4 regions of the Alloalcanivorax dieselolei B5 genome follow, and region 2 is predicted to be linked to each of the others. Evidence: predicted binding sites of a transcription regulator. Region 2 holds the regulator's gene; each other region holds the start of a gene.
What was found. The regulator FNR, encoded in region 2, switches genes on or off when oxygen is low (the NO sensors DNR and NnrR bind a similar motif). The targets are predictions, from matches to a motif close to TTGATNTANATCAA.

Region 1 (7,924 bases), 1.6 Mb from region 2:
TCACGCTGGCGTGTGCCGCCACCGAGATACGCGGCGATCACTTCGGGGTGCTCGCGGATCTCCTCTGGAGTGCCTTCCGCCAGTTTACGGCCATAGCTGAGTACCAGAAGATGGTCGGATACCTTCATTACCAGTTTCATGTCGTGCTCCACCAGCACCACGGTGATGCCTTTCCCGGCGATCTTCTGAATCACCGATTTCAAGGCGTCGGTTTCGGTGGCGTTGAGACCGGCGGCGGGTTCGTCCAGCAACAGAATGTCCGGTTCCGCCGCCAGGGCGCGGGCGATCTCCAGGCGTTTGAGCGCGCCGTAGGGCATGGCGGAGGCGGCGTGATCCTGGTAATCACCGCAACCCACGAAGGTCATCAGCTCCCGGCAGTGTTCGCGACAGTCCCGGTCCGCCTTTCTCAGCCCTGGCAGTTTGAGCATGGCGGCCAGGGCGCCGCTACCGAGATGGCGATGGCGGCCGAGCATGACGTTTTCCAGGGCGCTCATATTCATGCAGATTTGCAGATTCTGGAACGTCCGCGCCATGCCCATTTCGCAGAGCTTGTGGGGTTCCCGGCCAGTGATGTCGCGGCCACCCAGGGTAACCGTGCCGGCGCTGGGCTGGTACAGGCCGGTCACCAGATTGAACAGGGTGGTTTTGCCGGCGCCGTTGGGACCGATGATCGAATGCACATGGCCACGCTTCACATCGAAGGACAGATCCTCGATGGCGTGCACGCCGCCGAATTCCTTGCTCAGGTTGGTGACGGAAAGCAGAGCGCTCATTGGGCACCTCGCTGCAATCGCTGGAGCACGCTGGGCAGCAGTCCCCGGGGCAGAAAAATCATCACTGCCATCAGAATGGCGCCGAACACCACCATCTCCAGCTCCTGGAAGTCGGTGAGAAACTGGGGAATGAGCACCAGGATCGCGGCACCAATGATGACACCGAAAGTGGAAGCCATGCCGCCAAGTACGACGATGGTGATCAGTTCAATGGAGTGTTCGAAAGAGGCCACGGTAGGGGTGATGAAACCACTGTAATGGCCATACAGGCTGCCTGCGATGCTGGCGTAGACGGCGGAAATAACGAACACCCGCAACTTGTATTTGGCGGTGTCCACGCCGGCCACCTGGGCGGCGATTTCCGAACCGTGCAGCGCGCGCAGTGCCCGGCCCAGTGGTGAGTCGATGATATTCAGTGCCAGCAGTACCGCCACCACCAAGACCGCCGCGGCGAGCAGATACCACAATTCCACGCCGGTGAACGTCAGTCCGGCGAACTGGTACTCGCCGAACACGCTCAGTTCGTGACCGAAAAGGGACAGCGGAGGTAGACCGATGCCGTCCGGGCCACCGGTGAGCTGCTCTTCGTTGTTGAGTACGATGGCGGCGATCACGCCCAGGCCCAGGGTGGCCATGGAAAGATAGTGACCTTTCAGGTGCAGGATCGGCCGCCCGACCAGCCAGGCCAGTACGCCGACGCCGGCGGCGGCACTGAGCAGGGCCAGCATCGGGCTAAGAGTGTACTGGCCGGTGAGAATGGCGCTGGCGTAGGCGCCGGCGCCGTAAAACGCGGCATGGCCGAGACTGACCTGGCCGGCGTAACCCACCAGCAGATTCAATCCCACCGCCACGGTGGCGGTGAGGCAGATCTTGGTCAGCAGGTCATAGTGGAAATCGTTACTGACCGCCAATGGCATCAGTGCCAGGATCAGCGTCAGCAGTAGCAGGCCCCCGTATGGGGACATCAGAATGGTTTTTTTCATCGTGCTCGCGCCCTTCATCACACCCGCTCCGCGGCCCGGCTGCCGAACAAACCGTTGGGCAGGAAAAACAAGATGGCGAGGATGATCACGAACGGCACCGCGTCCTTGTAATCGGAGGAGATATAGCCGGCGGTATAGGCTTCGCTCAAGCCCAATAACAGACCGCCGACCACCGCGCCGGTGCTACTGCCCAAGCCACCGATGGCGGCGGCGACGAAGCCTTTCAGCCCCAGCATGATGCCGACGTCATAGGCGGTGAAAGTGATCGGGGTGACGATCAGGCCAGCGGCGGCGCCGAGCAGTGCGGAAATACCAAAGGCCACACCCAGGATGACCTGGGTCTTGATGCCGGCGAGCCGGGCGGCGTCCTTGTTCATGGAGGTGGCGAGAATTGCTTTACCCAGTTTGCTGCGGCTGAAGAACACCGCCAATGCCACCACCAGCACCACGGCGATACTTAGGATCCACAGGCTTTGCGTCAACAGGGTGGCACCGCCGATGGAAAGGGACTCGGTGGCACTGAAGCGGGGCAGGGCATGATACTCCTTGCCCCAGAAAAACTGAGCCAGCCCCCGCAGGAAGATCGAAGCGCCGATGGTGATGATGATCAACGTCACCACGTCGGCGTCCCGCGCCGGAGCGATGGCCAGGCGGTGCAGTAAAATGCCCGCCACCGTGGCCAGCACCAGAGCGCCCACCATGGCCGCCGGCAACGGCAGGCCGGCTCCCACCAGTACCACTGTGCCCATGCCACCGATCATCAGGAATTCGCCCTGGGCGAAATTGATCACGTGGCTGGCGTTGTAGATCAGGGTGAAACCCAGTGCCACCAAGGCATAAATGGCGCCCAGGGTGATCCCCGAGAACGTGAACTGAAAAAACTCGCTGAACATGTTCGGTCCTGCCTGGAAAGAGGGCGGTGAGAGCAAGCATCCGGGGTGCCGTCCATGGCGCCCGGCGGGTGGATTACTCCACCAGCGTCCAGTGGCCGTCCTTCACTTCCAGAATGCGGAAGGAATCATAGGACAGCCCCATGTGGTCCTTGGCGCTCAGGTTGTAGGTGCCGGTGACTCCGACATAGCCCTGGATGCTTTCCAGAGCGTCGCGCACTTTCGCCGGATCGGTGGAGCCAGCTTGTTTGATCGCTTGCACCGCCAGTTGGAAGCCGTCGTAAGCGTAGCCGCCAAAGGTCGACACCGAACTGTTGTAACGGTCCTCATAGGCTTTTTTGTAGCCGGTGACCACGCCATGCTGGGGATCGCTGTCGGGGATGGTATCGGCCACCAGCAAGGCGGTGGCGGGCAGGCGCAGGCCTTTGGCGGCATCGCCGGCCAGTTTCAGGAAGCTGTCGGAAGCGACGCCGTGGGATTGGTAAAACGGCAGTTCGATGCCCAGTTGCTTGTAGTTCTTGGTGACAATGGCCGGGCCCTGGCCGAAGTCGAAGTTGAGTACCGCCTGCACGCCATCGGTATTGCGGATGCGAGTGAGCTGAGCGGTGACGTCGGTATCCTTCGGGTTATAGGTCTCGTCGGCCACCACCTCGATCCCCATGGCTTTGGCTTCCTCCAGGGTCACGTTACGTCCGGAGGCGCCGAAGCCGCCGGTGCCGGAGATCAGACCGATCCGGGTGAGACCGCGTTCCTTCATGTCAGTGAGTACGCGGCGGGCGGCCTGACGATCGGATTGCGGCATCTTGAACACCCATTTCTTCACCGGGGTGGAGATGGTTTCCGCGCCGGCCAGAGAGATGAACGGCACCCGCGCCTGTTCGATCACCGGCACCGCCGCCATGGTGGCGCCGGTGGTGCTGCCACCGATGATGAGATCGACTTTGTCCTGCCGCAGCAGCCGGGTGACGAAGGTGCGGGCTTTGGAGGCGTCACCGGAGTCGTCATAATGAACCAGCTGGACTTCACGGCCCAACAGGCCGCCGTTTTCGTTCAGCTGGTGTACATACAGTTCCAGGGTTTTCAGTTCCGGGTCGCCGAGAAACGCGGCCGGGCCGGTGACGGAGAGGAAGGATCCGATGCGAATGGGGTCTTCCGCCTTCGCGACCGGGGACAAGGAGGCCAGGCCCAGCGCCGCCACGGCGCCCACGGCTAGGTTCTTCAGCATTGTTTTCATTATCACACCTATCTGCGTATGCCCCCGGAGGGACTTTTGTTTTTATGCGCCTTGCCGGAGCCCGGTGGCGCGGGACGTCCATCAGCGTCCTTGTTTTTTCAGGTATAAAGCGATACGAATTTCAAGTCAAGATCAAATTTAATGTGTCATAAAAGTTGCTATATTGGCCCAAGTGGCTGTTTTATGGTGCTATTCATTGGCCTTTTATGTCTCCGGACAGGAGGGTTTGGTAGCATGTCGCGCCGCCGGAAAGGCCGGTATCACGCTGATTTGGACGCCCCGGAAAGGGCCCGGAGATAGGAAGATCGCCCAGTGGATTTGCAATGCGAGCAATTGGAACGCTTGATCGAACGTTTTCAGCAGCGCCGGCCGCTGCGTACCGGTTCTCTGATCATTACCCTGTTCGGTGACGCCATTGTACCCAGGGGCGGCGCGGTGTGGTTGGGCAGCCTGATCGATCTGCTTGAACCCATGGGCATCAATCAGCGTCTGGTGCGCACCTCGGTGTTCCGTTTGACCCGGGAGGGCTGGCTTATCGCGGAGAAAGTGGGGCGCCGCAGCTACTATGGACTCACCGCCGCCGGCCGCCGCCGTTTCGAGAAGGCTTTCAAGCGCGTTTATTCCGGTGTGCAGCCGACCTGGGACGGCGCCTGGACGCTGGTCATCCTCAACCAGCTGGATCCGGACGCCCGTCGCGATGTGCGCCAGGAACTGGAATGGATGGGGTTTGGCGGTTTGACGCCGGGCATGGTGGCCCACCCGATGGTGGACCGGGCCGAACTGAACGCCACGCTCCAGGAACAGAATGCGCTGGAAGACACCATCATCTTCGAGACCCGGGCCCAGGACAGTTATGCGTCACGGCCGTTGCGTTTGCAGGTGAGGGATGCCTGGAATCTGGAGCAGCTCTCGGAAGGGTACCGGGAATTTCTTGATCAGTTTCGGCCGCTCTGGCAGGAAATGAGCAAGCTGGAGACGCCACCGCCGATGGAGTGCTTTCTGGCGCGCACGCTGCTGATTCACGAATACCGAAAACTGCTGTTGCGTGATCCGCTATTGCCGGAAGAATTATTACCTTCGGACTGGGAAGGCCGCGCCGCGCGCCAGCTTTGCCGTAATCTCTACCGCCTCACTTACCGTGGCGCGGAGGCCTGGATGAGCGAGCGCACGGAAACCGCGGAAGGGCCGTTGCCCGAGCCGGGGGATGGTTTCTATCAGCGTTTTGGCGGGCTCGACTGACTAAACGCTGGTGGTTACAAGGCCGCTGTGGGAGCTTGCCCTGTAAGCGAATTGTGCTTTCGGGCCCAGGACATTCGCTTGCAGGGCAAGCTCCTACAGCGGGCTTCCCGGGCCGCCCTGATTCCTTATTGAGTTTTCTTGTGGGAATTTTGGTAGCACAAAGGGAATGACCTAGGCTTTGAGCTTATCTTGCTGAAATTAAAAGAAAAAAACGCCTTATTCCGGATCTTGTTCTTATTCTGTTCTTCTAATTCGATACACAAATATGGATTTGGCGTTTTGACTTGTGTCATGTCTGGGCTATGCTTTCCAACCATAGTTTGGCGTCGGAACTGCTCGGCGGATCACTGTCCGGCAGGTCTGATCATCGATACCAAGAAAAAGGCAGGACCGGATTATGGAGTTCGCCACCATTGCGTTTGATCTGGAGGACGGCGTCGCCACCCTGGCGCTGAATCGTCCGGAACGTCTGAACAGTTTCAATGAGCAGATGCACCAGGAAGTACGGGAAGCCCTGTCCATGGTGGAGCGGGACGACAGCGTACGAGCCCTGCTGATCACGGGTAACGGACGCGGTTTCTGTGCCGGCCAGGATCTGTCCGACAGGAGCGTGGTGCCCGGCGCCGAAGCGCCCGACCTGGGTTCTTCCATTGAAACCTGGTACAACCCATTGATTCGCACCCTGCAGCGTTTGCCGATGCCGGTGATCGCGGCGGTCAATGGGGTCGCCGCCGGTGCCGGCGCCAACATCGCCCTGGCCTGCGACCTGGTCATCGCCGCCCGCTCCGCCAGTTTCACTCAAGCCTTCTGCAAGATCGGTCTGGTGCCGGACTCCGGTGGCACCTGGCAGCTGCCGCGCCTGGTGGGAATGGCCCGCGCCAAGGGGCTGTCCATGCTGGGTGACAAACTGACCGCCGAGCAGGCCGCCGCCTGGGGTTTGATCTGGCAGTGCGTGGATGACGACGCGCTGCGCTCCACCGCCACGGACCTGGCTCGCCATCTGGCCGCTCAGCCGACCCGGGGTCTTGCTTTGATCAAACAGGCATTGAACCAAAGCTTTGACAACGATCTGGATACGCAGCTCGACGTGGAGCGGGACCTGCAGCGTGAAGCGGGCCGTACCGAGGATTACCGCGAAGGCGTCGCCGCGTTCATGGAAAAGCGCGCACCTGAATTCAAAGGCCGCTAAGGCTGTCCTCCCATCTGGAGATTTGCATGGCCGATCCGAATACCGCCACCGCGGCGCTGGACAGTGTTGCTTTGGCACGGCGTTGTGCCGAGTCCATGTACCAGCGGGATACCGCTACCCGCGAACTGGGCATGACGCTGAAAACGGTTTCTCCGGGATGCGCCGTACTATGCATGCCGGTGCGTGATGACATGATCCAGGGGCACGGCTCCTGTCATGGTGGCTTTATTTTCGCCCTGGCGGATTCCGCCTTCGCCTTTGCCTGTAACACCTATAACGAAGCCACCGTGGCCTCCGGTTGTTCCATTGAGTATGTGTCGCCGGGATTGCCTGGTGATGTGCTTACCGCGGAAGCGCGGGAGTTGACCCGTAAAGGGCGAACCGGTGTTTACGACGTGCGTGTCACCGGCGGTGACGGCCAGTTGGTGGCCTTGTTTCGCGGCAAATCCTACCGCGTTCGCGGGCCGGTGATTCATGATGAAGAGAGCCAGGCATAAGCGGCTCTAGGCAACGCAGACAGACTCAATGACAGAATAACGAGAAGCGGAGCATGAACATGCCATTCAACCTGGAGAATCGTTTCGATCCGGTGGAGCGGGTCAGCGTGGATGAGCTCAAGCGATTGCAAGTGGAGCGTCTTCGTTGGAGTCTCACGCATGCCTACAACAATGTGGCGTTCTATCGGAAGGCGTTCGATGACATCGGTGTTCATCCTTATGATCTGAAATCGCTGGACGACCTGCGTCACTTTCCGTTCACCACCAAATCGGATCTGCGCGACAACTATCCGTTTGGCATGCTCGCCACGCCCATGCGGGAAGTGGTGCGGGTGCATGCTTCCAGCGGCACCACCGGAAAACCCACGGTGGTGGCCTATACCCAAAACGACATCAATAACTGGGCGGATGTGATGGCGCGTTCCATCCGTGCCGCCGGAGGCCATGCCGGCGACAAGGTGCACGTGGCCTATGGCTACGGCCTTTTCACCGGTGGTCTGGGCGCGCATTACGGCGCCGAGCGTCTTGGTTGCACGGTGATTCCCATGTCCGGTGGCCAGACCGAGAAGCAGGTGCAGTTGATCCGTGATTTCGAGCCGGACATCATCATGGTGACACCGTCCTACATGCTCAACATCGCCGATGAAATGGAGCGGCAGGGCATGAACCCGCGCGAGTCCAGCCTGCGGCTGGGTATCTTCGGTGCCGAGCCGTGGACCCAGACCATGCGCGAGGAGTTGGAGAGCCGTCTCGGCATCAGCGCACTGGACATCTACGGTTTGTCCGAAGTGATGGGGCCGGGTGTGGGCATGGAATGCATCGAAACCAAGGATGGCCCGACCATTTGGGAGGACCATTTCTACCCGGAAATCATCAACCCGGAAACCGGAGAAGTGGTGCCGGACGGCGAGTACGGCGAACTGGTTTTCACCTCCCTGACCAAGGAAGCACTGCCGATCGTCCGTTACCGGACTCGCGACCTGACCCGGCTGTTGCCTGGCCAGGCCCGGCCCATGCGCCGCATCGACAAGATCACCGGCCGCAGCGACGATATGCTGATTATCCGCGGCGTGAATGTCTTCCCCACCCAGGTGGAGGAGCAGATTCTGAAGATCGAGG
Region 2 (7,924 bases):
CAGCCGGTCGGGCCAACCCCCGGCCCGGTGAATGAGCCCGGAATAGCGGTAAGTGACACCGGTGTCACCCAGCCAACAGACCAGCCGGGGCACCGGATGAGAACGGCCGAACACCTGTACACGGGGTTGTTCCCAGGGGAGTTCGTTACAAAGCGTGTGGAACAGGGCCGAAGCAGAAGGGCCGAGAAGCCGCTCAATCAGCCAGATGCGTGCCCCTCTACCCAATTCAAGGGGAGGGGGCAGGGAGTCGAGCCGGGAAAGTGTGTGGTTGACAGTCATCGCAACCTGCTCTATCTAAGCGCCTTTGACCATCTATGTACGCATGGATGATGCTTATGCGCAGTTTAGTGGAAGGTCCGTCGCCAGGAGTCTAGCATGCTGTACGTTTACGATATTGAAGACGGAGTGCTCCGCGAGCGGGATGTGGCGGGGCTGACCCCGGACACCGCCAAGGAAGCCAGTTGGATCGACCTGGTGGACGCCACCGCTGAAGAACGGCAGGAGGTACAGCACCTGTTCCGCCAGGCGCTGCCGGAATCCGACGATGTGGAGGAGATCGAATCCTCCGCCCGTTTCTTCCATGATGAGCATGGTCTTCACGTGCACTCCCTGTTCGTTCATCAGAGCGAGGGGCGCCACCGCACCTCGACCGTGGCGTTTGTGTTGCAACCGGGCCGGCTGTTGACCTTCAGGGATTCCCGCGCTCCGGATTTCCGGCTCATGCGCATGCGTATCCGGCGCGGCTGGGTGCGCGCCCTGGAGCCGCTGGACATTCTGCTGAGCATTCTTGAGCAGAAGACCGAGAATCTGGCCGATACGCTGGAGGACATCCATCGGGACCTGGAGGATGTCAGTTATCTGGTGCTGGAGGATGAGGAAGCGGAACTGGAGGACGGCATCGAGAAACTGGCCCATCTGGAAGACAGCAACGGAAAAATCCGCCTGTGTCTGATGGATACCCAGCGTTCGATCTCCTTTATCCAGCGCTATGTGCGGGCCGACAAGGAGCGCCGCCGCACCTGCTCGGAAATCCAGCATGACCTGGACACCTTGATGTCCCACGCCACTTTTTTGTTCGAGAAGATCAACTTCCTGATGGATTCCACCCAGGGGTTCATCAATATCGAACAGAACCAGATCATCAAGATCTTTTCCATTGCCGCCGTGGTCTTCCTGCCACCGACCATGATTGCCAGCATATATGGCATGAACTTCCAGGTGATGCCGGAACTGAACTGGGAATTGGGCTATCCGGCGGTGATCGGGCTGATGTTCCTGTCGGGTTTCGCCCCGTACTGGTACTTCAAACGGAAGGGCTGGCTGTAATTGCTGGATTGTAGGAGCCTGCCCTGCAGGTTCTTTAAGGAAGGCGCCAGAGGTCAGCCTGGCGATGGGCGCGGCCATCTTCATGCAGCTTGATCAGATGCGCCTCGAGTGACAGACACGCCACACCGTGCAGGAATTCAGGCACATCGTCGTAAACCCGTTTCACCAGGTCCGGCACGCTGGTGGCCTCGCCGGTGAGGGCGGCGAAGACTTTCTTTTCCCGCTCCAGCCGGTGGTTGATGGTGTGATCCACCAGCGCCAACGGCTCGTCAATGACGTCGCCATGCCCGGGAGCCATGCGTTTGATATCCCATTGCCGCAGCTTGTCCAGGGAAGACAGATAGGCGTTCATGGAGCCCGAAGGCGGGGCTATCACCACGGTGGACCCCTGAATCAGATGGTCGCCGGTGAACAGCAGCGCCTCTTCCTTTAGCAGGTAACACAGGTGGTTACCGACATGACCGGGTGTGGCGATCACCTCCAGGGTCAGGCCGCCGCAGTCCACGGTATCACCGTCCTTGAGCTCGCGGGCCGGTTCCCAGGTGGTGTCCTGCAAACCATCGTCCGGCACCCAGGGGCCTTCCAGCACGGCACCGGTGGCGGCGGCCAAGTCATGGGCTCCGGGGGAATGATCGCGATGGGTGTGGGTGACGATAATGCGCTCGATCGGTCGCCCCAGTTCCTCGGCCGCGGCCAGCAGAGCCCGGGTATGCTCCGGGTCGGTGGGGCCGGGATCAATCACCGTCAGGGCGCGGCCGCCCACCAGATAGCTGTTGGTGCCGGGGCCGGTCATCATGCCGGGGTTACGGCCCAGCACACGCCAGGCATTGGTAGCGATGGCCGTGGACTGGCCGGGAATCAGCGCCGCCATGGTAACTCCATTGGTTCGGGAAGCGCATTGTGACCATTTAGTCCTGGCTTGCAAACCCCCCGGTATGACGGCGACCGTGCCTATTCGCCGTACACTTGTACTTCCCGGACCCGCAACTCCCAACGGTCCGGGGTCTGCATGCCGCGGTCGCGGTCGGCCACCACCGCCACGGGATAGCGGCCACCGGCGGGCACATGAATGGACACTGGAATCCGCTCTTCATGGAGTGTCTCGCAGGCTTTCGCCGGTGGGCAGGAGAGGGCGACCGTGTCCAGCAGCACATGGGCGATGGCATGCTCCCCCCGGTTGCTGATCTCGCCGCTTACCCGCACCCCGGTCTCCATCTGACTGACACCGGTGACAGTAACGGTGATCGATGCGGGATCACCGGATACCAGACGCTCCTGGTCGGTGAACAGAAAGGAAATCAGCATCACGGCGCTGGCCACGCCGACCCCGGTGAGCACCAGATAGAAAGGGCGCCGCCCGGCCTGCCAGCTGCCCCAGAGCAACACCACCACCGCGGTCACCACCGCCAGAACCAACAAATACCGCATGCTCTTTATCCTTCTGTTTTGTTTCCCCGGCGCCGCCGCGATCCTCGTCCGCCGGCGTCACCCGGATTGGAACCGGCCCTGCCTATGCCGTTCAGTGGTCCAAACTATGGCCGCTTGCGCTACCATCTATGGCTGCTTAATCATGAGCCGTGCCCCGGCATGGCGGTTGCCAGACCATCATGATGGCGGTATTCACGATTTCATGCCACGGAGGAAAACCCATGCTGATAGTGGTCTCGCCGGCCAAGACCCTGGATTACGAGTCATCATTGCCGGCGCTGCGCGCCACTCAACCGCGCATGCTGGATGACAGTGAAACACTGGTGGAAAGAGCCCGCAAACTGTCGCCGGCGGATCTGTCCAGCCTGATGGGGGTGAGTGACAAGATCGCCCACCTCAACGTCGAGCGCTTCGCTCTGTGGCAACGCCCCTTCAACAAGGACAATGCCCGTCCGGCACTCTTCGCCTTCAAAGGGGATGTTTACACCGGACTGGATGTAAGCCGGTTCAGCAAGGACGACCTGGCCGCCGCACAGCATCGGCTGCGCATGCTGAGCGGTCTTTACGGAGTCCTGCGGCCGCTGGATCTGATGCAACCGTATCGTCTGGAAATGGGCACCAAACTGGACACACCGGCCGGCAAGGACCTGTACGCCTTCTGGGATGAACGCATTACCCGGCAACTGATCAAGGACATGCGCGCCGTGGGCACTGACGTGCTGGTGAACCTTGCTTCCAATGAATACTTCAAATCCGTGCGAACCAAACTGTTGCCGGGGCCGGTCATCGAGCCGGTCTTTCAGGATGAGAAGAACGGCAAATATAAAGTCATCAGTTTCTACGCCAAAAAAGCCCGCGGCATGATGGCGGCCTGGATATTGCGCAAGGGGTTTGAAAAGCCCGAGGATCTGAAGCGATTCAGGGAGGCGGGGTATCGCTATGACAAAACGTCTTCCACGGACACCAAACCGGTGTTCCGAAGAGCCGAGCAGGGCGGTTGATCGTGGCCCTTTTCATACAGAAAAGGGCCACGATTTCACTGCCAGTCGGCCTCAAAGCCCTCGGGCTTGATCACCAGCACATCATTGCGGGCGTGCACCAGCAGGGATTCGGCGGTGGCGCCCAGCAGCAGCCGTTCCACTTTGTTGCGGCGCACCGTCCCCACCACCAGCACATCGGAGCCGTTATTTTCACAGTAGTCGGCCAGGGTGCCGGCGATTGGCCCTTCCAGCATTTCCGTGCGCTCCAGCGGCAGACCGTGGCGCTCGGCGAAACGGTCCAGAGCGTCGCGGTGACTCTTGCGAATGCTCTCGGCACTGGCGGCGTATTCAGGCAACGCTTCTCCCGCCACCAATAACAACGTCTCGTCCGGATGTTCCAGCACGTGCACGGCGTTGAGTGACGCCTGCAGCGGCGCCGACCATTCCCGGGCAGCGGCCAGTACGGTGGCGTCCAGGCCGTTCTCGTCTTCTTCCTCCGGCTCGATCGCCGCGGTAAACACCGGCGGCTCGCTCCAGGGACGGTCCTGCACGCAAAGCACCGGACAGGGCGCTCTGCGGATCAGCAGCCAGTCCCGTGGCGTAAACAGATGACGCCGCAGAGTGCCTTCCTCGCTGGTATGAACCACCACCAGGCGTGGTTTGGCGGCAATTACCGTCTGCCGCAGATCTTCATCCTGATCCTTGTGCGTGGTGATATGCACGGAGGCCTCGGTACCCGCCAGCAAGTCCTGGATACGCCTTTCCCAGGCGTTACGGATTTGCTGTTCGGCTGCTTGCCGGCGTTTCTGGTCCAGTCCCACGGCACGGCGCATGGCCGACGAATCGCTATTGACGGTCACCACTAGAGGGCAGCCCAGTGCCGCGGCCAGCAGCCGGCCTTTCTTCAACGCCGGCTGCGGAGCCTTCAGGTGGCGGTCCAATACAACGAGAATGCCATCGGTCGGAATAGTCATGGTGCCTCCACTTGTAGTCTGCCGCTGCCGCAAAGCGCCTCCCGGTCGATGATTTCCACATCCCTGCCGTCCACCAGCAGCATCTCCTGCTGCTGAAAACGGGTGAAAATGCGGCTCACTGTTTCCACCGCCAGTCCCAGGTAATTGGCGATGTCGTAGCGGGACATGGGCAGACGGAAGCGGCTGCTGCTCAAGCCCCGGCGCTGCTGACGCGCGGCCAGGGACAACAGTAGAGAAGCCACTCTGTCATCCGCGCTCTTCTTACTCAACAGCATGTGCAGTTCGCGGTCGGCTCGGATCTCGTTGCTCATCAGCGAGAAGAAGTGATGCTGCAAGGAGGGGATGCGCTGCGACAGATCCTCCAGGCGATGGAAGGGGATCTCGCACACCGTGGCGGTTTCCAATGCCTTGGCGTTGGAAACGTGGTGCGCGGTGCTGATGCCGTCCATGCCGACGATCTCACCCGGCAGGTAGAAGCCGGTAACCTGTTCCTCGCCCTCATCGGAGAGGACATAGGTCTTCAGGGCCCCGGAGCGCACGGCGTAAACCGCTCCGAACGGGGAGGCGGCGCGAAACAGGTGCTCTCCGCGCTTGAGAGGGCGGCCGCGGCGGATGATGCCATCCAGTTCGTCAAGCTGGGAAGGCGCCACCGCCAACGGCAGGCAAATGGGGCTGAGACTACAGTCGTTGCATGAAACGTGACGAGGCATGCTGCGTACCTCCATATTGGATACACTGCGTAGTGCAATTACGGCTTGAGACATTATGGTCTCCCGGATCGGTGACGGCGAGCTAAATAATGCGACTGAATCGCTGTGGGTTCGGGGTGCCGGCATAGCGGTCAAACAACATCGCCAGAGCGCGCACCACCAGGCGCCCGGTATCGGTGACCTTCAACACGGGGCCGTCCATATCAATCAGCCCCAGTTTCTCGAATTCGCCCAGCGCGGCCAGCTGGTCCTTGAAATAATCGGCGAAATCCACTTCCCAACGCTGTCGAAAGGCGACCAGATCCAGCCGCAGGTCGCACAGCAGCCCCATGATCACGTCACGGCGCAGGCGATCGTCCCAATCGAGCAGGAAACCCCGCTCGATCGGCATACGCCCCTCTTGCACGGCTTCCTGCCAGTCGCTCAGAACCTTGACGTTCTGCGCGTAGAAATCATCAAAAGCGCTGATCGCGCTGATCCCCATGCCCAAAAGGTCGGCGTCGCCATGCAACGAGTAGCCTTGGAAATTGCGGTGCAGGGTGCCGTTGCGCTGCGCCACCGCCATGGGATCGTCCGGCAGGGCAAAATGATCCATGCCGATCAGCACGTAGCCGGCCGCCTCCAGGGTTTCGCCGGCCAGTTTCAGCATGGCGAGTTTTTCCTCCGGACTGGGCAGCGCGGTTTCCTGGATTTGTCGCTGCACCTTGAAGCGCGCCGGCATATGGGCGTAGTTGTAAAGTGAAATGCGCTCCGGGCGTAAAGCCAGCAACTGTTCCAGGGAGCGGGCCAGGCTGGAGGCGGACTGCCAGGGCAAACCGTAAATCATGTCGGCATTGATGGAGTGGAAACCGAAATCCCGGGCGGCCTCGAATACTTCGGTGATCAGCTCGAGGGATTGCTCCCGGTTAACCGCTTTCTGCACCACCGGATCCAGATCCTGAATGCCGATACTGAGCCGGTTGAAACCCAGCCCCCGCAGCAGCCCGAGACGGGCGCGATCCACCGTGCGCGGATCGACCTCGATGGCGTACTCGCCGCGATCATCTTCCAGCAGATTGAAATGACGGGCCAGGTCATAGACCAGCTCGGTCATCTGCGCGTCACTGAGGTAGGTGGGGGTGCCGCCGCCCCAATGCATCTGCACCACGGGCCGTTGCGGGTCCACCAGCGCCGCCTTGGCTTTGATCTCCTGCTTCAGGAAGGTCAGATAATCCTCGGCCTTGGCCCGGTTGCCGGTGATGATCCGGTTGCAGGCGCAGTAGTAGCACACCGTGGCGCAGAACGGGATATGGCAGTACAGCGACAGTGGACGGCGGGCCTGATTACCGCGGGCCGCGGCCCGCCGGTAGTCCTCCTCGCCGACTTCCTCATGAAACTGGGTGGCCGGCGGATAGGAGGTGTAGCGGGGCCCGGGGCCTCCGAATCGGCGGATCAGATCCGGATTCCATTGCGTCATGTCAGCGCTCCAAAGGGTAATGGCGGCATCATGCCACTATGACCATCGCCGACCTTGATGCAGATCAAGGATGGTGATGGACATGGACGTCTCCGGGCAGCCCGTGCTGAAGAAACACCAGCGCCAGCGCCAATGTCATCGCCGCCGCCACATATCGGGCGGGCCCCCGCCGCAACCGCGCCAATTGCCCGCCGAACACGCCGGCAGCGCCCACCGGCAGCAGGGTAGTGGCGCCGAACATCCCCATGACCAGGGCACCATCGGCCCATTCACCGGTTCCGGCGGCCAGCACCAGGGCGGAATAAAGCAATCCACAGGGCAAGAACCCCCACAGACCACCCAGTGCCAGCGCCTTGAGCGGGTGATCCACCGGCATCAGACGGCGCGTCAGCGGGGACAGCCGGCGCCACAGCCCGGCCCCGAGACGCTCCAGTGCCCGGATCGGCGCGCTGCGGCCGAGGAAATGAGCGGTCAGCAAAACCATCAACAGCGCTGACAGCAACGCTGGCCAGTGCCAACCGCCCGCCACCGGGCCACTGGCCAATTGACTGCCCAGGCCTCCGGCGACCGCGCCCAGACCGGCGTAGGTCAACAGGCGGCCGCTGCCAAACAGCCCCTGCCAGGCGATCAGCCTGCTGCCGCGCCGCCGTTCTTCGGGGATCGAGAAGCTCAGGGCGGCAGCGATGCCGCCGCACATTCCGGCGCAGTGCAGGGCACCGCCGACGCCGAGGGCGAGCGCACCGGTCAACGCCACGGTAAGCGGGTCAACGATCATGATCGGCCCCCTTGCCAGCGTTTCGCCGCTGTTCTCGGTCTTCGAAAATCACCGTCCAGGCGGCATGATCCAGATCCTCGAACTGGCCCTGGCGTAAAGCCTTGAACAGCGCCCACACCGCCACGGCGAGGAACAGCAAGGCCACCGGAATCAACAAGAGCAGGCTTTCCATGTGGTTATCCTATTGGCGTTGAGTGTCACCAGCAGTGACGAGGCGGACATTCCCAGAGCCGCTGCCCAGGGCGGTATCCAGCCGGCCATGGCAAGAGGGATCG
Region 3 (7,924 bases), 1.3 Mb from region 2:
TGGGGCGTGGTGTATGGCACCAAGGCCTTCCTGCCGCACCTCAAAGCCGCCGGCGAAGGGCACATCGTCAACGTTTCCAGTGTCTTCGGGCTGATTGGCGTACCGACCCAGTCCGCCTACAACGCCGCCAAGTTCGCCGTTCGGGGCTTCACCGAATCCCTGCGCCAGGAACTGGAGATCGAGAACGGCGGGGTTTCCTGCACCACCGTGCATCCCGGCGGCATCAAGACCAATATCGCCCGTAATGCCCGTATGGGCAGCGGCATGGAAAAAATCACCGGCACCGATGCCGACAAGGCCCGCCGGGATTTCGAGAAACTGTTCCGCACCACCCCCGAGGAAGCGGCCCGCACCATCCTCAAGGGCGTGCGGGCCAACAAACGTCGGGTACTGATCGGCTCCGACGCCCTGGCCATCGACGGCATGCAGCGGCTGCTGCCGACCAGCTACCAGCGTTTGATGGTGGCCGGCCAGAAACTGATGCGGCGCTAGCGCCGCACCGGTCGTGGCGACGGCAGCCCGAAGACAGGGACGATCCCACCACGACCGGACACCCTATGCAAAGACCGTTTTCCCAAGCCGCCGAGAACAACAAGGGGCCCATCGCCGAGGTGCTGGCCCGCTATCTGGATCACGGCGACCTGCTGGAGATCGGCTCCGGCACCGGTCAGCACGCCATCTGGATGGCGCCCCGGTTCCCGGCTGTTCGCTGGTATCCCAGTGAGCAGCCGGAGAACATGACCGGCCTGAACCGCTGGCTGGAGGCTCATCCCTCCCCCTCCCTGCAAGCGGCCACCATGCTGCGGGTACAAGGCCGCTGGCCGGGGCATCGTTTCCGTCATATCTACACCGCCAACACCTTCCACATCCTGTCCCGACCGCTGGTGGAGCGGTGCGTGCAGCACCTCTGCGAGCACCTGACGCCACAAGCCCGTGCCTACATTTATGGCCCGTTCAATTACCAGGGGCATTACACCAGCGATGGCAACCGCCGCTTCGATCTGCACCTCAAGAGCCAGTCCCTGAGCATGGGAATTCGCGACCAGGAGTGGGTAGTGGCCTTGTTTGCACGCCACGGACGTGTTTTATTGGCTGACCACGCTATGCCCGCCAACAATCGCCTGCTGGTGTTCCACTGACGATTGTTCCCCGGGGGGCCCTTTCACTACTATGAATGACTGCATGGGCACAGGCCGACGTTTCCCTGATCCGGCCATTTATTCCGTGATGGCCCGTGCTTTCCACCCGACGGCGAGAGCAATCCGAGCAACGTGATGCGACAAGACAAAACAAGCGATTGGGATCTGGACCAGTTCCAGGTACCGGAGAAAGAGGGCGAGGTCCGTTTTCATGACTTCGATCTGGAACTGCCTTTGATGCGCGGCATCGCCGAAACAGGCTTCCAGTATTGCACGCCGATCCAGGCGGAGGTCCTGCGCCACACTCTGGCCGGCGCGGATGCCATCGGGCGAGCCCAGACCGGCACCGGCAAAACCGCCGCGTTCCTGATCACGGTCATCAACGACTTGTTGCGTCACCCTCTGACGGTGCCCCGCTACGCCGGTGAACCGCGCGCTCTGATCGTCGCGCCGACGCGGGAACTGGCGATGCAGATCGAGAAAGATGCCCTGCAGTTGGCCCGTTATACCGACCTGCAGGTGATGAGTGTGGTTGGCGGCATGAACTTCAACCGTCAGCAGGAACGCCTGCAAACCCGCCTGATCGACATCCTTGTGGCCACCCCCGGCCGTCTGCTGGATTTCGCCAAACGCCGTGATCTGTGGCTGGACCGGGTGGAATCGCTGGTCCTGGACGAAGCCGACCGGATGCTGGACATGGGCTTCATTCCCGACGTCAAACGCATCGTGCGGATGACGCCGCCGAATCGCCACCGCCAAACTCTGCTGTTCTCCGCCACCTTCAATGAGGACGTCATGGCGCTGGCCCAGCGCTGGACCGAGGACCCGGTGACGGTGGAAATCGAGCCGGCCCAGGTGACCACGGAAACCGTGGAGCAAAAGGTCTATATCACCGCCACGGAAGACAAATTCAATCTGTTGTACAACCTGATCATCAGCGAAAACATGGAAAAGGTGATCGTGTTCGCCAACCGCCGGGACATTACCCGCCGGCTCAACGACCGGCTGGTGAAAAAGGGCCTGAAAGTGTCGCTGATTTCCGGTGACGTGCCGCAGAATCAGCGCATGAAGACCCTGGAGCGCTTCCGCGCCGGCGACCTTCGGGTATTGATCGCCACCGACGTGGCCGGACGGGGCATCCACATCGACGGCGTCTCCCATGTGGTGAACTTCAATCTGCCGGAAGATCCCGAGGATTACGTCCATCGCATCGGCCGTACCGGCCGCGCCGGGGCCAGCGGCGTGTCGATCAGTTTCGCCTGCGAGGACGATGCCTTCCTGCTGCCGCAACTGGAAGAAGCCATCGGCATGAAATTGCCCTGCGAGCATCCGCCGGCGCCACTACTGGAAGACCAGCGCCAGGCCTGAACCATTCCGGGTAAGCGGAAAGAACGGCAAACGCAACGCAGCTCAACGCAACGCAACGCAACAAGGGAGGCGTCATGGCCCAGCGAATCTCACCGGAACAAGGCCGGGAAACTCTGGACAGCGGAGAGGCGTTGTTTATCGATGTGCGGGACCCGGGCAGCCACGCCATGGCGCGTATTCCCGGCGCCGTGCCGCTGACCCAGGCCAGTCTGGACGATTTTCTGGCCACCACCTCCCGTGACCAGGCCTTGGTGGTCTATTGTTACCATGGCCATTCCAGCCAGTCGGCCTGTGATTTTCTGACGGAAAAAGGCTTCACCCGGGCGGTGAGTCTGGACGGCGGCTTCGAGCACTGGCGCCAGGCCTACCCGGACCGGGTCGAGGAAGAAGGCTGACAACGGCAAGGCCGGGGCTGAGCGCCCCGGCATGGTATACCCCGACATAACCAGCGGGCTTCAGAACGCCCGGCCAATACCGACCATCCATACCAGCGGATCCAGTTCCACATCGATTTTATCCACGGTGGAACCGTTCACTTTGAGGCGCGCCTCGGTATCGATATCCACCCGCCAGGCGGAGAGGTTGACGAACCAGGTGTCACCCATGGCCAGATCCACCCCCACCTGAGCGGCCCAGCCCACCGAGTTGGACAGCGACACATCGGCGTTGGCGCCCCCGATCAGCGGACTGACCACGCCATCATGGATGTTCTCATCAAAGAAGTAGGTGTAGTTGACGCCGAGCCCCACATAGGGACGCACCGGACCCAGCTCCGGCAGGTAGTACTGCGCCATCAGGGTTGGCGGCAGGTGCTTGGTATCGCCGATATCGGTACGGCCCAACCCCGCGCCTTCCACATAGAGATCATGTTTGAACGGAGTGGCCGCCAGCAGCTCGACGCCAAAACGTGAGTTGATCATGTAGGCGACCGTGAACCCGAACTGGGTGTCGTTGTTCACGTCCACCTTGGCGCCAGTCAACGGCGCCACCGAGAAAGCGTCACTGTCCACGCGGGGCGACACCGTGGCCGCACCAGCGCGCACCAAGATATCTCCGGCCTCGTACCCCTGGGCCAGACCCACACTGCCGATTAGCGCCAGCGCCAAGGCGCCACGTCCCCATAGTTGCATGTTTAGCTCCCTTCTTGGCTCATCATGTCCGCACCGACGATTTCACATCGACGATTCCACACCAACGATAGTGTCGTCCCGACCGCGCGGGCCTGGACACGAACCCTCGGCATCGCCAGGGTTCTGTGGTATTACACCGGGCCGGCGGGCACCGTCTCTTGTCGTGGATCAAGATCCAGAAGGATTCGGTAGCCGGCGGAACAAGCAAAACGGACACAGCGGAACCGATAACAATGAAGCGAAAAGAACTGGCTGAAGCGTTACAGCAAGCTCATGTGGAACACGTCTGCCAACGTCTGTGCGAGCCGGATTACTGGCACGGCCTGCTGGACCAGGGCGTGACGATACTGGCGGACCAGCCGCTGGGGGCGCTGGTGGACGCCGAAGTGCTCGGTCAGGTAGTGGATGACTGGCTGGCGCATGTGGCCACCGCGGAAGGGCTGCAGCCGGTGATCGAATCCGTGGCCCATGCCCTGTTGAACAGCGCCCGCCAGGATCCGGTGACCTTCGGCGAGTTGCTCGATGAAGGCCAGTTCGAAGCCCTGCTGGAACAACTGCTGCGCCTGCGGAGCCTGCGTGAGCGGACCATTCATGCGGTGCTGAATCATCCGCTGATCAGTCAGATGGTCAGCGAAATGCTCTATACCGGCATCAAGAACTTCCTGCTGGAAGAGAATGCCCTGGCCAAGCTGCCCGGCGTCAGCAGCATGATGAAGCTGGGCCGCAAAAGCGTGGGCCGGGCCATGGGCGGATTGGAAGAGCCGATTCGTTCCTACCTGAGACAGAATATTCGTGCCACGCTCAAGACCGGTGAACAGTGGTTGAACCGGGAGCTGAGCAACGATCGCATTGCCGAGCTGGCCCGCGATGCCTATGGCCGTATCGCCCCGATGAAGCCGGCGGCGCTACTGCGTGATGTGCCGGATGACGCGTTGCCGGGCCTGGTGCGCCAGGGAGTCTTGTTGTCCGATCATGTCGCCGCGCTGGACTACAGCCGGCGGCTGGTAATGGAAGGCATTCGCGCGGCGATCGAGGGCTTGATGGCATGGAGTCTGCCCGCACTGCTCCAGGCCATGCACACCGATACGGCAGCGCGCCGCGACACGCTGGCGCCGGCGTTGGCGCGTGGCGCCGGGGTATTGAAGGAACAAGGCGTATTGAGCGCCTGGGCAGAACTGGCGCTGGGGGATTTCTATCAGAGCGAGGCGTGCTTGTCGGTGCTGGGTCAGGCGCTGCAGGAGTGAGGAAGGTCGGACGTCCGGCGCCAGACGTCCGACCCTTTCCATTTACAACCAGGTTTCCGCGTACTCCGCCAGCAACGACCTCGGCACGCCATTGAGTTGCACCGAGCCGCCATGAATGAAGTGTTTGAAGCGCTCGGTCATATAGGTGAGACCGGAACTGGTGGGCGACAAATACGGCGTATCGATCTGCGCCAGGTTACCCAGGCACACCACCTTCGATCCTTCACCGGCCCGAGTGATGATCGCCTTCATCTGGTGCGGCGTCAGGTTCTGGCTTTCATCGATCAGGATCAGTGATTTCTGGAAGCTGCGGCCGCGAATGTAATTCATCGCCTTGAACTGGATGTTGGCCTTCTCCTTGACGTACTGGATGCTGCCGGAGGGGTTCTCATCGTTCAGGTGCAACGCTTCGATATTGTCATTGATCGCGCCCAGCCACGGATCCATCTTTTCTTCCTCGGTGCCGGGCAGAAAACCGTGCTCTTCCGCCAGCGGCGGCGTCGAACGGGTGGCGATGATTTTATTGAAGCGTTTCTGCTCCACCGTCATTTCAATGGCGGCGGCCAACGCCAGAATGGTTTTGCCGGAACCGGCCGCGCCGGTCAGCGTCACCAGATGAACGTCCGGATCCAGCAGCAGGTGCAACGCCACCGCCTGCTGTATGTTCATCGGTCTCAGTCCCCAGGCCTGCTGGTCCATCAGCGTCTGTTCGCTGTAGTGGCGCAAGGTCGCCACGCCCGCCTCCACCGACATGATCCGGCCGACGAAGCCCTGCTCATCGAGAATGAACTGATTCGGATACACCTCCTCGCCAAGAATGTCACCGGCCAGCAGACCGTGCGACAAACGGTGCAGGGTTTCCGCGCCGTGCTGTTCGGTCTCCACCGCGTCGACCCGGTCCCAGAACGATCCCTCCACCATGAAATAGCCCTGATTGAGCTGGCGGATATCGGAAACCAGCTGGTCGTTGTGGTAATCCTCGGAGTCGATACCACAGGCCCGCGCCTTGAGGCGCATGTTGATATCCTTGGTGACCAGCACGTAGTGGCGATCGGGATCGGCGGCGATCATCGCCACCACGTCATTGATGATCCGGTTGTCGTTCAGATGTTCGGGAAGGCATGGCGGCGTCAGTCCGCTCTGTGGCATCAGAACGGTCAGCGTTCCTTGGTGGTGATTCTCCCCCCGTTGGATAGGAATCCCCGCTTCCACTTCCGACGGCGACGCCTTGCCGATAACCCTGTCGATCAAACGAATAGCGGCGCGGCAATCCGCGGCGGTGTGGGATTTCCCGGTTTTCAGGCGATCCAGTTCCTCCAGCACGGTCATCGGAATGACCACCCGGTGCTCTTCGAAGTTCATCAGAGAGTTGGGATCGTGGATCAGGACGTTGGTGTCCAGTACGTAGGCTTTCGGGCGCTGTTCCGGTTCGTGGTGGAGGCGGGATTGGGATGCTGCGGTTACGCTGTGCAAGGTGGCCGCGCGATCTTCCATGCGTTTCCCCTTTCAAGGTTGCAGGACATGGCGACGGACCGTTTCACAAGTGACGCTCACAAGTGCCATTCACATATGGCTTTCACAAGTGACGTTCGCGCCCGCCGCCGATTGCTTTACCGGCAGTGCTGTTCGCCGAGCTTCAACAACAGTTGTTCCAGCGGATCGCGATCACTCCCGCAATGGCGGGATGTGAATTACCATAACCCAGCTTTTCTTCACTGACAACGATAGGCCTCTGAACATGGCATTGGAACATCCCGAGGTTCGCATTCCCCCTCCTCTGCTGCATCTGGGTGGTTTGCTGGTGGGCTATGGCCTGGACCAGGCACTGAACTGGACCCTGCCGGCATGGCCTGGCCAGTACGCACTGGCCACGGCGCTGGCGTTGTTCGCGGTGCTGTTGCTGGCCGGCGCGATAGTGCAGTTTTATCGACACCGCACCACGGTTTTGCCACATCGCGCGGCACGGGAATTGATCACCGGCGGCGTTTTCCGCCTGACCCGCAATCCCATTTATCTGGCCTTTGCCTTGCTTCATCTGGGCTGTGCTCTCAGTCTTTCCAGTCCCGGCATGCTGATCATGCTGCCGCCGATTCTGTGGGTGATGCATCACCACGTGATCGCCGCGGAAGAAGCGTTTCACGAGCAACAGTTCGGGGATCAGTGGCAGCGCTATCGGCAGCGGGTGCGGCGCTGGATTTGAGCCGCTTCAGCCACTGCGCCGGCAATAGCCGGCCGGCGGTGAGACTCAGCCGCCGGGAGCCGAAATGACCGGGAACGAAGCGGTGAGGGCAAACCGTTTCCGGCAGCCAGCCGAGCCGCCGGTAGCACTCCGCCACCAGCTCCGAACAGAACCAGCCGGAGCGGCGGCGGCGTCCGGAAAAGCCGCTCAGGGCGTCATAGAAATTACACAGCAGGTAGTTCTTGTAGGGCCGGTGCAGCAACCGCCGCACCAGCCGCTGCATCAATCGCTGCTGGAGCGATGTCAGCGGCGGCCCTTCACGACGCCTAACCGCCACATCACCCGGGTATTCCGCGATCTTGCGTGACAGCGGCACCAGCGCCACGCCCATCACCGGGTGTCCCAGCATCCAGTCCGCCGATTCACTCAGACCGGTGGATTCCAGCACCAGCGGCTCCGCCACTTCCGGCAGGCGCACCACCATGCCCACATGACTCCAGGGGCTGCGGGTGAACCAACGAATCACGGTACTGGTGACCCCTCGTCCGGCGAACAACAGCACATCCCCGGTTTCCAGGTTCAAGGCGAAGTTGTCGAGGCTCTGCATCACGGTGATTCCCGCCGCCAGCGTCAAGGGCAGAGTGGCCAGCGCGGATGACACTACACTGACAGTTACATCGCAGTTCCATGACAAAAACGCTGCGCCGGAATCGTCATGAAACCTTAACCGGAATCCGTCATCCTGCCCTGTGCGCCTACTTTGACGGGCGCCGACCGTCACCCACTGACGCGCGCCGATGGAACAACGCCTGTATCAATTTCAACGCCACCTGCCCGAATGGTTACACCTGGAGTCGCTGATCC
Region 4 (7,924 bases), 1.1 Mb from region 2:
GGAAGCCGGCGTCGCGCAGCAGATTCTCGCATTCAGCACTGCGATAGGTTTTGAAATGAGCGGGATCCGACCACTTCAGATACCAGTCACACAGACGGCAACCAAGGTAGTCATGGCACCAGTCGCTGATCACCAGCCGTCCGCCTGGCCGCAGCACCCGAAACATCTCCGCCAGGGCGGCGTCAGGATCACGGATATAATGAAACATGCTCAAGGAGACCACGATATCGAACTGTCCATCCTCGAACGGTAGCTGCTCCGCCCAGCCTTCCTTGAGGGTCACTTCCTCGCGCAAACGGTCACGCGCCCGCGCCAGCATCTGCGGCACCGGATCGATACCGGACAGCAGTCGTGGAGGATGGCGTTCAGCCAGCACCGCCAGCAGGGCACCGGTTCCGCATCCCACCTCCAGAACACGTTCCCCTCCATGCAGGGGCATCCGCGCCAGCGTCTCCTGGATCGTCCGGCGCAAATACCCGGACCAGCGCCGATCATAATCCGCGGCGAGACGGCCATAGGATTCCAGTACCGGCGGCTTTGATTTCATTTCGTTTCTCTTTTCACAGGAGGTTTCACGGCAGATCATCTTCCATTACGGATTTCACAAGCAATTCGCGCGCCAATAAAAAGTCAATAGGAAATGACCACTTTGTCTTGTAAGCCTTTTGCTCGAAGAATTCCGCCCTGGCTGATACCAAAGCTATGACAATATTATTACTCTCATGCGTTCTATCGCACTTTATTGGGAGATCACGGATATGGAAATCCGACACGCACTGGAAGTACTGCGGGACCTGGCGGAAGGTGTTGATCCGGTTACCGGGCAGCCTTTCCCGCAGCACTCGCCCTATATTCATCCGGACATTACCCGGGCCCTGTTTACCTGTATCCAGGACATTCGTTACCGCCGTTCCTCCGCCGTGACCCTGAGGGATAATCCGGCGACGGTCCCAGTAGTGAAGGGGCCGCATTATCTGAACCGGCCCTGGACGCCGGAGCAGAGCCGGCAATTGCGGGATGCTTTCCTGTCAGGGCTCTCAGTGGAAGCTCTGGCGCTATGCTTCTCCCGTTGCCCACCAATGGTCAGGAGTGAGCTGCAACGTCAGGGGCTGGTTCCCGGGGGGGATGATGAGAGCGCAACATCTTCCCGGTGAACCCCCGTAAGGACCACCGCTGCCCCACAATTTCGAAACGACCTATCTCGCCCGACAGCTTCCCACGGAAGGGACTACGAAGTCGCTGTAGGAGCTTGCCTTGCAAGCGAAGGCTTCCTGAGCCCAAGGATTCGCTTGCAAGGCAAGCTCCTACAGCGGCCTTGTAGCCATCTTTGAATTCATGTCTGCAGCGCCTGCCGATATAACCCTGGCAGGAATTCAAATACCGACCCTCTTCATACAGAAATGGGCCGCGATACTGCTTACTCCCAGTCCGGCAAATGCTTCAAGAGCACTTGAGCATCGTCGTACGCGTTCAGCGCCGCCACCACTTCCGGCAGCGGATCGGGGTAATAGCCGGGCAGATCCCGCTCACCCGGCAGATCAAGAGGGAACGCCAGGCGCTCCACCGGCGGTTCGAAGCGGGCATCGACACCCGGCCGATTACCACGGGCATCTATCCGATACCAACCGTGCTCCGGCAGGAACACTGCGTTGAGTCCGTGCAGACAATACGGAGCACCATCGTCATTGACGCTCAGACGCTGGTAGCAAAGGGCGGCGGGCAAGCCATTCGCCCTCAACAGTGCCGCCAGCAAGTGGCTCTTGGCGTAACAGAAGCCGCTGCGTTCGCGCAGCACTTGTGATGCCGAGCAGGTCACCGGGGAGAGTTGATAATCGATGGAATGGCGAATCTCATCACGCACCCAGAGAAAACACCGTTCCGCTATCCCCACGGGATTATCCTCCTGCCGCGACAACTCATCGGCCAAAGCCCGAACATCCGGATGGTGCCAATCCACTACCTCGGTCGAAGCCAAAAACGTTTCCATACCCTTCCTATCTCTCCAAAATGGACATCACCCGTACGAACGAGAACCCTATCAATGCACTCTTTCGACAAAATGCTGGCCCACGCCAATCATGGCCCCCAAAACCAGCAGGCATAGGGCATATCGCCCCACCCTGCGGCCTTGCGCCTTACCTTCTTCAGACACGGAGGGAGGCGGCTCGGTCTTGTTACCGAAGATACGGACCAATAACCGATATGGAAGCAAGAGAATCGCGGCCACGCCCGCTTCCATCAATCCAGCCAGCGTCGCCAGGACCAGGAATCCTATCAGGACTTTTATACCGCCCATCAGAGCGAGGGTCGCTAACAGATACCCGACTCCCAGAAACAACAAGCCGACCCCGAGCAGCGTCAACAAGCCGGCTCCGTCCATTATTTTCTCGAAGAGCGGTTTCATCCCTGATCACCTCTTTCACCGCCTGTTTGAAGGCCCTGCTTGAAGGCGCGGCGCCGGCAGTGTGGAAGACTTCCGGACAGGGTATCAGCATTCGACTTGAATTCCAGGGTAACGGTTAGTTCACCACCAGTTTCCCTTTCATCATCGTCCAATGGCCGGGGAAGCTGCAGAAGAAGGTATAGTCCTCTGCCGCTCTCAAACGATTCCCGGTAATGGTCAGCGAGGTGGATTGCCCACCCCCGATCATGTCACTGGCGCCGATGACGCGGTCATCGTCAGCCGGCACATAACCGTTCTCCGGCCCGGCCTTCATTCCGGCTTTCGCCACGTCCTTGAAGTCTCCGGTCAGCGTCACCACCACGTTGTGGCCCATGACGTTCGCGCCGAGCTTGCCGCTGTGCACCAATTCAATGGTCACGGCTTCACATTGGGAGGACACCGTGATCTCGGATTGGTCAAAGCGCATATTGTCGTCGCCATGCAGGGTAACCTGGCAGTTATCGGCGGCCTGTGCCAGAGAGGACAGCCCCCAGATCAGCAAGCCGACAGTAGTGTAAAAAGCAGTGTTCATCGGTGATCTCCTTGAGCTTGAGAGTGATGGGATGCCATGACCGCCTCGACCTCACGGACGAAGGCCGGATCCGGGACGCCGGCCATTTTCTCGGTACGTGCCACGATGCGGCCATCGGCGTCCAACAGCAGCCAGGCATTGGTGTGATCAAAGCCGCCGTCGTCACGTTGACGGAAGCGGATATCCAGCAGCGCGGCTATGGTTCGCTCCTGGTGATCCCGGGGCCGCAAAAAGGTCGCCCGTTGCGGCGACAGACGATAACGGGTCATGGTTTCCGCCAGCACTTCAGGCGTGTCATGGTCCGGATCCATGGAAATGATCAGTAGCCGGGGAGCCGCCGCCCCCTCTTCCAGGAGCCGCTGTTGCACGCTCATGCCCTGGTGAATGATCAGCGGACAGCTCATTCGGCAGCGGGTGTACACCATCGAAACAAGGCGGGGTTCTCCACGCAGATCACGCCACTGCAATGCCTTCCCTAGCTCATTTTCCAACGTCGCAGACAGTGCGTAGACGGAGTCGCCGGGCAGACTTTGCTCGCCACGCACCGCCTGAGGTATCAGCATCGTCAACACCAGCAAGGGCAACAGCACACTCAGGAAGTCCCAGGGTCTGCTCACAGCGGAGCGGGATTGCGTATTTTCTTCACGATTCGCTTTCATGGTAGCTCCTTGGCACAACGAAAGCCGAGGTTGAATAAGGTGGTCCGGGCGGACAGTGCCGACAGCAAGGCCACTCGTTTGATCACCGCATAATCACGGCGATCGGAGAAGGCCAGCGCACTGCCACCGCAGTACCGTAGCGGGCTTTCGGTATCGACGTTGCGGTTATCGGCGGCGGCCATCATGCCGGCGTGGTCCCAGGGCCATTCCCAGACCAGCCCATGAAGGTCATGCACGCCATACACATTTGGCTCGCTCTCTCCGGCGGCACGGTGAGCCCCGGGGGTGCCCACGGTCAGGATCCGGCGGCGGCGATCGGCATCATCACGGGCATCCGTCTGGTGGGCATCGGCGGCGGCAGCGAATTCCCACTCCAGCCAGGTCGGCAACCGCGCGCCCCGGGCACGGCAGTAGGCGTCCGCGGCGAACCAGCTCACCCGGGTCACCGGGAAATTCAGAGTGCCGGGGTGTGGAGCCAGCGGACTTTCCCAGTGAGACAGGTAGCCGGCGTCGGCGAACAGACCGGGAATCCGGTCCCGGCGCCATTGCGGGTGCGTCTCGACAAAAGCCAGAAATTCCACTTCACGCACCGGTTTTGACATCAGCTGATACCCGGCGACGACGCCCTTATCACCGCCGTTGCCAAACCGTAAACTGGAGTGGAAGGGGCCGCCGGGCAATGGCACGTACTCGTTCGCCAGCACCGCCGTGCTCAGTACACACAGCAACGGAATCCAGCTCCCCTTCCCTTTCATCCTCTATCTCCCACCCTCGGCTTCAGGGTATTCCCCACTGAACTGCTGGCCGGTGTAGATCTCCGGTTTCATCTCTCCGTCCACACTGAGAATGCCCAGCGCGCCTTTGTTGAAAGTGCGGAAGATACTGTGATCGACCAGAATGAAGTTACCCGGGACCTCGGTGGTGAACTCGACCATGGCGGCTCCCCCCGCCGGGATCAGCGTGGTTTGCACGTTCTCCTGATACTTGCTGCCCCCTTCGTAGAAGACGCGATCGAAGATCTCGCCAATCACGTGGAAACTGGATACCAGGTTGGGGCCACCGTTGCCGACAAACAGACGGACCTTATCCCCGGCGTTGGCGGTCAGCGCCCCTTCCCCGGTCAACGCCCCTTCGCTGCCATTGAAGACCACGTAGGTGGGGTGCTCGTCCACCGCCTTTTCCAGACTGAACGGTTGCAGACCCGGTGCGCCATGGTCGCCCTCGGTGTAGAAGTCGCCTTGCATGACGTAGTACTCACGATCCACCGGTGGCAATCCCTCCTCCGGCTCCACCAGAATCAGGCCGTACATACCGTTGGCGATATGCATTCCCACCGGCGCCATGGCGCAGTGATAGACGTACAGACCGGGGTTCAGGGCTTGGAAGGTGAACTGCGTTTTGTGGCCCGGCAGGGTGAAGGTGGCTTCCGCGCCACCGCCAGTTCCGGTGACCGCGTGCAGATCAATGTTGTGCGCCACATGGGAGTCATGGCGGTTCTTGAGGTGGAACTCAACGGTGTCACCCTCACGGATCCGGATGAAGCTGCCGGGCACCGTGCCGCCGAAGGTCCAGAACTCGTAGGTAACGCCATCGGAAAGGCGCATTTCCTGTTCCACCATTTCCAGGTCCACCACCACCTTGGCGGGACCTTTGCGGGAAATCGGTGGTGGCACCAGCGGCGGTGCCGTTAATTGAGCCTGCTCCACCGGAAGCGGTGCTTCGGCTGTTGCCTTGCCGGTTGTGCACCCATTCAAGAGAAGTGCCAGAGCGATCCCCCCGGCGAGCTGCTTCAGTACGGTATGTGATGTTAATCCAGATTTCATGGCCGACCCTCACTTTGGTTATCGGGCTCTACGTCGCGGTCTGGATTAAATATGCATTTAAAATGAATCTTTATGTTTTGACCGGTATCAATGAGTGAACCGCACCAACACATGGCGGTGACAAACCGGAATGATCAGTGATCTGAATCAATAATGATGGCGGTGGAACACGAAGGAGGAGGGAGCAGGATCCTCAGCGTCGAGTGTCCCGGCGGGCCTGGCGCCGCAGCGCCTGCGGAGGATGCCCGAACCGGCGAACGAAGGCGCGGCGCATTCGTTCCGGATCATTGAATCCGAACATGGCGGCAATCCGCTCGATGGGCTCGTGGCCGGCTTCCACCCGGTGCCGGGCCGCTTCCACCCGCAGCCGTTCCACTGCCCGCGCCGGGGTCTCCCCGGTTTCGGCACGGAACAACCGGCTGAACTGGCGCGTTCCCAAACAAGCCGCCTCGGCCAGACGTTCCACCGGCAACGGTTCATGCAGATGGGCACGGGCAAAGTCCAGCGCCATGCGAACGCGATCGGATTCAGGCTCCAGCGCCAGCGCCTCGGAAAACTGCGACTGATCTCCGGAGCGCCGTTGCTGTACCACCAGCTCCCGGGCGGCCGCGCGCGACAATTCCAACCCCAGATCCTGCTCGATCATGGCCAGCGCCAGATCGATACCGGCGGTGATGCCCGCGGAAGTCCAGATATGGCCATCACGGATGTAGATGCGGTCACCTTCCACCTTCAATGCCGGATAGTGCCGTTGCAGTTGAGCGGCATAACGCCAATGCGTGGTCACGCGGCGCCCGTCCAAAAGTCCCACCGCCGCCAGGATCACCGCACCGGTACAGACACTGGCGACCCGGTTGGCTCGCCGCGCCAGACGCCGGACAGTGTCCCGTTCTTCGCGCTGTTCGGCTAACCGGTGAGCCCCCCTGCCACCGACCACAATCAGCGTATCCAGCATCGCACGACCGGGTTTGAGGGTGTCTATGGTGATACCGGCGGTGCTGCGCACGCCGCCGCCCTGGCGGGAAAGCACGCGTAGATCGTAGGCCTGCTCCGGGGCCAGCTGATCCAGCCTCTGAAAGGCCGCCAGCGGGCCGCTGAGATCCAGCAACTGGAAGTCGGGGAACACATAGAAGGCAATTCGATGCATGACGGAAATCGAGGGAAACTGGTCATTGGCGCCACCACCTTGCTCCCCTAATCTGAAGGCGTCAAGCAGGAGACCCACCATGACGCAAACTTTGAATATCGTGTTCGCCGTTTACGATGATGTCACCCATCTGGATTTCACCGGCCCGCATATGTTCTTCGCGCGGCTGCCGGGTGCCCGGATCCAGGTGGCTTCTCTGCACGGTGATCCGGTGCACGCCGACGGTCTGGTATTCGCCGAGCTGGCGGCACTCACCGATATCCCCCACTGTGATGTGCTGTGTGTACCCGGCGGCCTGGGCTGCGTGGCGGTGATGGAGGACCCGGCCTATCTGTCGGAACTCAAACGGTTGGCCGCCAGTGCCCGTTATCTGACCTCTGTGTGCACCGGCTCCCTGATTCTCGGCGCCGCCGGCCTGCTGGAAGGCAAGCGGGCCGCCTGCCATTGGGCCTGGCGGGATATGCTCGGTGAACTCGGCGCCATCGCCGATCCGGAACGAGTGGTGCGCGACGGCAATCTGATCACCGGTGGCGGGGTGACCGCGGGTATTGATTTCGCGCTCACCGTGATCGAGGAACTGGCCGGCGCCGATGTCGCCCAGGCAATTCAGCTCGGACTGGAGTACGCGCCACAGCCCCCCTTCAACGCGGGCCGCCCGGAAACCGCGCCGGCGCCGATACTGGATAAAGTCAATGACGCCATGGCCGCGGCCATGCCGGCACGCTGGGAAGCCACCCGCCGGGCGGCGCGGCGTCTATCGCAAGACAACTGAGGCGACCACCTCAATCCAGGCGATGCCGTGGGCGGTCGGGGCGGTAATGGGAGGGCGGCTGGCCGAGCCGCCGCCGAAACATGGTGGAGAACGACGCCGGGCTGTCGTAGCCGTATTCAAGGGCAATGCGGGTGATCGATTCCCCTGCGGTCAAACGCTCCAGCGCCAGCACCACGCAAGCCTGCTGTTTCCAACGCAGAAACGACAGGCCGGTTTGCTGTTTGAACAGGCGGCTGAAAGTGCGTTCGCTCATGGCCAGACGCGGCAGCCAGTGTTCGATACGAGCGTGAATATCCGGCTCATCCAGGAACGCGCGGCAGACCTTCTGCAAGCGCTCATCCTCGGGCAACGGAATATGGAACGGCAAAGACGACAGCCGCGCCAGCTCATGGAAAACCAGACCCGCCAAGGTGCCGTCCCTGCCATCCAGGTCATACAACAAAGGTAACTGTACCGCTTCCGCCAACAGCTGACGCAGCAACGGCGACACTTTCACCACCTGGCACATCGGCGGCGGTCTGATCACCGCGTCGGGTTCCAGATAAAGG

Region 1: paaG (2-(1,2-epoxy-1,2-dihydrophenyl)acetyl-CoA isomerase PaaG) is a predicted target of FNR. The motif match lies at 5,399-5,412, and genes of this name have one in related genera.
Region 3: B5T_RS05495 (OmpW/AlkL family protein) is a predicted target of FNR. The motif match lies at 3,796-3,809, and genes of this name have one in related genera.
Region 4: nirK (copper-containing nitrite reductase) is a predicted target of FNR. The motif match lies at 5,535-5,548, and genes of this name have one in related genera.

Annotation. Positions count from the first base shown of each region.
Region 1 covers NC_018691.1:893,742-901,665, forward strand. The annotation lists gene B5T_RS04120 (ABC transporter ATP-binding protein) at 1-773, opposite strand, end outside; gene B5T_RS04125 (branched-chain amino acid ABC transporter permease) at 770-1,756, opposite strand; gene B5T_RS04130 (branched-chain amino acid ABC transporter permease) at 1,774-2,649, opposite strand; gene B5T_RS04135 (ABC transporter substrate-binding protein) at 2,723-3,880, opposite strand; gene paaX (phenylacetic acid degradation operon negative regulatory protein PaaX) at 4,193-5,119, shown strand; gene paaG (2-(1,2-epoxy-1,2-dihydrophenyl)acetyl-CoA isomerase PaaG) at 5,517-6,308, shown strand; gene paaI (hydroxyphenylacetyl-CoA thioesterase PaaI) at 6,335-6,805, shown strand; gene paaK (phenylacetate--CoA ligase PaaK) at 6,865-7,924, shown strand, end outside.
Region 2 covers NC_018691.1:2,490,156-2,498,079, forward strand. The annotation lists gene B5T_RS11190 (alpha-ketoglutarate-dependent dioxygenase AlkB family protein) at 1-279, opposite strand, end outside; gene corA (magnesium/cobalt transporter CorA) at 376-1,326, shown strand; gene B5T_RS11200 (MBL fold metallo-hydrolase) at 1,361-2,197, opposite strand; gene B5T_RS11205 (hypothetical protein) at 2,278-2,754, opposite strand; gene yaaA (peroxide stress protein YaaA) at 2,976-3,755, shown strand; gene B5T_RS11215 (universal stress protein) at 3,791-4,708, opposite strand; gene fnr (fumarate/nitrate reduction transcriptional regulator Fnr) at 4,705-5,418, opposite strand; gene hemN (oxygen-independent coproporphyrinogen III oxidase) at 5,501-6,874, opposite strand; gene B5T_RS11230 (sulfite exporter TauE/SafE family protein) at 6,939-7,649, opposite strand; gene ccoS (cbb3-type cytochrome oxidase assembly protein CcoS) at 7,639-7,821, opposite strand; gene B5T_RS11240 (heavy metal translocating P-type ATPase) at 7,800-7,924, opposite strand, start outside.
Region 3 covers NC_018691.1:1,199,444-1,207,367, reverse strand. The annotation lists gene B5T_RS05515 (SDR family NAD(P)-dependent oxidoreductase) at 1-492, shown strand, start outside; gene B5T_RS05510 (DUF938 domain-containing protein) at 558-1,139, shown strand; gene rhlB (ATP-dependent RNA helicase RhlB) at 1,275-2,507, shown strand; gene glpE (thiosulfate sulfurtransferase GlpE) at 2,582-2,902, shown strand; gene B5T_RS05495 (OmpW/AlkL family protein) at 2,963-3,637, opposite strand; gene B5T_RS05490 (hypothetical protein) at 3,871-4,881, shown strand; gene B5T_RS05485 (PhoH family protein) at 4,924-6,375, opposite strand; partial or broken gene B5T_RS22475 (methyltransferase family protein) at 6,620-6,979, shown strand; gene B5T_RS05475 (YiiX/YebB-like N1pC/P60 family cysteine hydrolase) at 6,957-7,721, opposite strand; gene B5T_RS05470 (M14 family zinc carboxypeptidase) at 7,858-7,924, shown strand, end outside.
Region 4 covers NC_018691.1:1,406,615-1,414,538, reverse strand. The annotation lists gene B5T_RS06505 (class I SAM-dependent methyltransferase) at 1-547, opposite strand, end outside; gene B5T_RS22990 (hypothetical protein) at 759-1,154, shown strand; gene B5T_RS06495 (transglutaminase-like domain-containing protein) at 1,418-1,987, opposite strand; gene B5T_RS06490 (hypothetical protein) at 2,039-2,404, opposite strand; gene azu (azurin) at 2,520-2,975, opposite strand; gene B5T_RS06480 (SCO family protein) at 2,972-3,634, opposite strand; gene B5T_RS06475 (formylglycine-generating enzyme family protein) at 3,631-4,389, opposite strand; gene nirK (copper-containing nitrite reductase) at 4,393-5,388, opposite strand; gene B5T_RS06465 (GlxA family transcriptional regulator) at 5,651-6,604, opposite strand; gene B5T_RS06460 (DJ-1/PfpI family protein) at 6,684-7,376, shown strand; gene B5T_RS06455 (AraC family transcriptional regulator) at 7,387-7,924, opposite strand, start outside.